2 regions of the Methylocystis sp. H4A genome follow, and region 2 is predicted to be linked to the other one. Evidence: riboswitches for the same ligand, from Rfam matches in the RefSeq annotation. Region 2 holds a riboswitch; the other holds the start of a gene.
What was found. Region 2 has a riboswitch for fluoride ahead of crcB (fluoride efflux transporter CrcB). Riboswitches for the same ligand answer to the same signal wherever they lie in the genome.
Positions count from the first base shown of each region.

Region 1: it holds a riboswitch for fluoride, as region 2 does, so the genes downstream of both, IYW40_RS03435 (efflux transporter outer membrane subunit) here and crcB (fluoride efflux transporter CrcB) in region 2, are expected to answer to the same signal.

Region 1 is NZ_JADNQY010000016.1:86,939-89,135, reverse strand. Features, by position in the region: gene IYW40_RS03435 (efflux transporter outer membrane subunit) at 1-1,372, opposite strand, end outside; fluoride riboswitch at 1,495-1,556, opposite strand; gene dgcA (N-acetyl-D-Glu racemase DgcA) at 1,612-2,197, opposite strand, start outside.
Region 2 is NZ_JADNQY010000025.1:223,645-225,841, forward strand. Features, by position in the region: gene IYW40_RS12580 (spermidine synthase) at 1-613, opposite strand, end outside; gene crcB (fluoride efflux transporter CrcB) at 818-1,192, opposite strand; fluoride riboswitch at 1,277-1,338, opposite strand; gene IYW40_RS12590 (Kazal-type serine protease inhibitor family protein) at 1,784-2,020, shown strand; gene IYW40_RS12595 (hypothetical protein) at 2,079-2,197, opposite strand, start outside.

The DNA.
Region 1 (2,197 bases), on a different contig from region 2:
CACGCTCGGCGACGGTTTCGCGGCGATCCTTAATGCCGTCGCGCAGCCGCGATTGCGCGAGGTCATATTGCACGCGCGCCACGCGCAGGTACCGACTTTGCGCCTCATATTCGGCGCGCGCGCGCTTGAGATTGGCGATGGCGTCGGCGACCTGCTGCGCCGCTTGCAGCAGCGTCTCATTATATGAGTCGACCGCCTGATCATAATCGGCGCGCTGGAACTCCAGATTTCCGCTGAGGCGGCCGCCCTGAAAAATGGGCAGGCGAACTCCGGGCGAGACCGCGTAGCCGATCGCCGATGGCGTGAAGAGATAGCCCGCGAGCTTGCTGATCTTCGTCGAGGTCACCGAGCCTTCGAAGCCGCCGGTGATCGCAAGATCGATCGAGGGAAGAAACATTGTTTTGGCGACGTGAACCCGGGCCGCCGCCGCCTCGGCGCGGCGCAGCGCGGCGGCGAGATCGGGACGGTGCGCGAGCAGTTCAAGCGGCAGGCTGCGTGGCAGCGGCGGCGACGCTGGCGCTGGCGCGCTTCGACCGGCGTAAAGGTCGCGTGCGGCGTCGGGTCCTTCGCCCATGAGCCGAGCGAGCGCGTCCTTCTGCAGCGTCACCAGCGCCTGCGCGGCCGCTTCGCGCCGGACGGCGTTTTCGAATTCGGCGCGGGCGATCTGCACCCCGTCCAAGGAGTCGAGTCCGGTGCGAAAGCGGGTTTCAGCAAGCGCAACCAAATCGCGGCGCAGACGCGTCAAAGCTCTGGCGACCTCGAGCTGGCGCGCCGCGGCGTAGCCGCGCAGATAGGCGCGCGCGACCGAGGCGGTCAGCAGCAGGCGCGCCTGCTGCAATTCGGCCTCCTGCGCCGCCGACTCGCCGATCGCCGAGTCGAGCAGAGCCCGGTTTTTCTGCCAGAAATCCAGCTCCCAGGTCAGCGCAAGCGGATTGATGAAGGCCATGGTCTTCTGCAATCCGCCCTGCGCCGGATTGTAGGAGGCCACGACGCCATGCAGAGGATTGCGCGACTGCCGCATGCCGAAGGTCGCCTGGACTTCCGGCAGGAGCCTGGCGCCGGCGACCTGCACGATGGCGTCCGCGCCGCGCAGAGTGTCTTCCGCTTTCTTGAGGCTTTGATTGTCGCGCAAGGCCTTGTCGATGACGCCGTCAAGCTCCGCGCTGCGGAAGGCGCGCCACCATTCCTCGCGGGGCCAAGCCGTTTCGCCAGCGGCGGCTTTCAAGCCGGATCTGGCCAGCGTGCGCTCCATGGCCGGCGCGCCCAGAAATTGGGCGCGCTCAACCGGCGTCGTAGGCGCGCAGCCGGCGAGAAAAAGCGCGATCGGGGTTCCGCAGCACAGCCATCGCCGCCGCGTCCAGAGCCGAATCACGCCGATGCCCCAAGCGGCTATAATTCCGCGGGGGCGCAGGCGGCAAGGCGCACGACGGGGTGCGGGCTCTCTAAGCAACAGACACTCCTACCCTGCGCCGACGATCTTATGAACGCGGCGGCGAGTTCGCAGGAGTCATCAGCCTTTCGGCGGTTATCGGGGGAACCCCATCCCCATCCGTTAAAACTTAGTTTACGACAGAGCTACCGGTCAATAAGTCCAGATGGCGACCTCGCGCGCTATCCCCAGAGCTCCGGCCCCGGCGGCAGGAGAGTCGATCCCTCGTAGCACAGCCCGGGGACGCGGTCGCGGGCCAGAAGCAGAGGCCCGTCGAGGTCGACGAAGGAGGCGATCTGCCCCACGAGGACGGCTGGCGCCATGGCGAGAGACGTCCCCACCATGCAGCCCGCCATGATGGAAAAGCCCATCTCCTGCGCCGCGCGCGCCAGCGCCAGCGCTTCGGTCAGGCCGCCGGTCTTGTCCAGCTTGATGTTGATCGCGTCGTAGCGGCCCTTGAGCGGCGCGAGCGAGGCGCGGTCGTGCACGCTTTCGTCGGCGCAGATCGGCACGGGGCGCGGCATGGTCGCGAGAATGTCGTCGCGGCCCGCCGGCAGTGGCTGCTCAATGAGCGAGACGCCGTAATCGGCGCAAGCGGCGAGCTGGCGGGGAAGGGTTTCAGCCGTCCAGGATTCGTTGGCGTCGACGATGAGGGTTGAGTTGGGGGCGCCGGCGCGCACCGCGGCGAGGCGCGTTTCGTCGCCCTCGCCGGCGAGCTTGATCTTCAAGAGCGGGCGGTCGGACGCCCTTTCCGCCGCGGCGCGCATC
Region 2 (2,197 bases):
CCTTGACTTCATCCACGCGGAACCCGGCTTTGCGGAGGCGCGACGTGAAATTCCGATCCGGCCCCGATGACCAGACGGCCAACACCCCATCATGGCGCAGCGCCTTGCGGGCCGCTTTCAATCCCTCGATATCGTAAAGTCCGTCATTGGCTTCGCGAGTCAGGCCCTCGGGGCCATTATCGACATCGAGAAGGATTGCGTCATAAGTCGAGCGGCCAGACCGGATCAGGCGCCCAACGTCACCTTCCTCGATGCTGACGCGCGGATCCGTCAGGCTGGCGCCGAAGACTTCCGCCATCGGACCGCGCGCCCAGGCCACGACCGCCGGAATGAGTTCGGCGACAACGATCCGCGCTTTCGCGCCGAGTACAGTGAGCGCGGCGCGCAGAGTGAAGCCCATCCCCAGCCCGCCAATCAGAACACGCGGCTGTGGGCGCGCCTGAATTCTCTCGCAAGAGAGCGTGGCGAGCGCCTCCTCCGAGCCACTGAGGCGACTGTTCATCAGTTCGATATTGCCCAACGTGATCGAGAATTCTGCGCCGCGACGCTTGAGGCGGAGTTCGCCCTCGCCGCCCGGTATCGGCGCTGTGTCGAGCAGGGTCCACGGAATCACTGATCCTCTCCGTTTCCTTGGGAAGCGCTTCATGCGACGACATGCGATGACCTCAATGCGCTAAATTCTGCAGTTCGGGCACAGGCCGCAAAGCGCCAATCCCGGACTATCGCTTCGCCCACAAACAGTTCCTCGACCGCCGTTCGCCAAATTTCATTTGCAAATTGCTGCCGCATCTCCACGCCAGGCTGGAGTTCGAACCCTTCACGAAAAATGGCGCAGCAGCGACACGCCGGCGAGGAGGCCGGCAATCGCAAGTCCGATTGACGCCACGACATAGAAGGCCGCCATCGCCAGTTCGCCGCGTTCGTAAAGCAAAACCGTCTCGAGCGAGAACGCCGAAAAGGTGGTGAAGCCGCCAAGAATCCCGGTCGTGAGGAACAGGCGCCAGTTCTGGGACGCCTCGCCCTGAAAGGCGAAATAACCCACGATCACGCCCATCAGGAACGAGCCAAGCACGTTCACGGCCAGCGTCCCGAAGGGAAAACCGACGCCGATCAGTCGGGCAAGAAGAAGATTGACCCCGTGGCGCGCGGCCGCGGCCAGTCCCCCGCCAGCAAATACGATGAAGAAGCCCATGACGTCGTCCTTTCCAACAGGCGGACGACAAACATGCTGCGGCAGGCGGCGTTTTAGGCGCGCCCCTCCCGCAGGACGCGCGTCCTTGCGGCAGGAGCCATCAGCCTCATCAGGCGGTTACCGGGAGCCCCATCCCGTGTGGGAGCCAGCATAGTCGAGCCGGCGCAAACGATCAACGCCGTCGCTGGCCGCCGACAGGGCTTCGAACTCTGGTTAATTTCAGCTCACTCTCAGCCGTCATGACCGGCCTTGTGCCGGGCATCCACGCCGGTCAGCCGCGAAACGCTTCGCGCGGAGACGGCAGGTTCGGCTCATATCCTCACATTTGCCTCGCGTCATCGCGTGGATGGCCGCGACAAGCGCGGCCATGACGCGGTGAGATGACCCCTCCCTGGATTCGGAGCGCCCTGCAGCCGCCGTCGCCGTCGCGGGAACGCTCGCCGGTCCGAGGCGTTATCCCTCCGTTACGAAAGCATTTTTTGGAGAATTGCTATGTATTTACGCCTTGGCTTGCGCCTCTGCGCGCTCCTCGCTTCGACGCTCTTCGTATTCTTTGCTCCCGCGCCCGCCTCGGCCGCCAAGGTCGGTGAGATGTGCGCAGGCATCGCCGGCATTCAATGCGACACAGGCTTGTGGTGCGACCCCGAGCCGGGCCAATGCCGCGGAGCCGACATCGCGGGCAAGTGTGTGGAGGTTCCAAAGATATGCACCAAGGACTATCGCCCGGTGTGCGGCTGTGACGATAAAACCTATGGTAACGACTGCACGCGTCGCGCCGCCAAGGTCGCGAAAAAGTCCGACGGCGAGTGCCCGAAACCTTACAGGTGAGACTGGTGGCTGAGATCTGGCGCCGGCGCGGCGCAATCGTGCCGCGCCATTGCTTCGGCTAGTTGAGGCAGCCGCTGGCCTGCATCTGAGCGATCCAGATCGCGCAGGCCGCCTGAGAGCGCTCGTGACGGTGGTGACGGCGGGAGCCGCCGCCATAGCCGTCGTCGCCGCCAAATC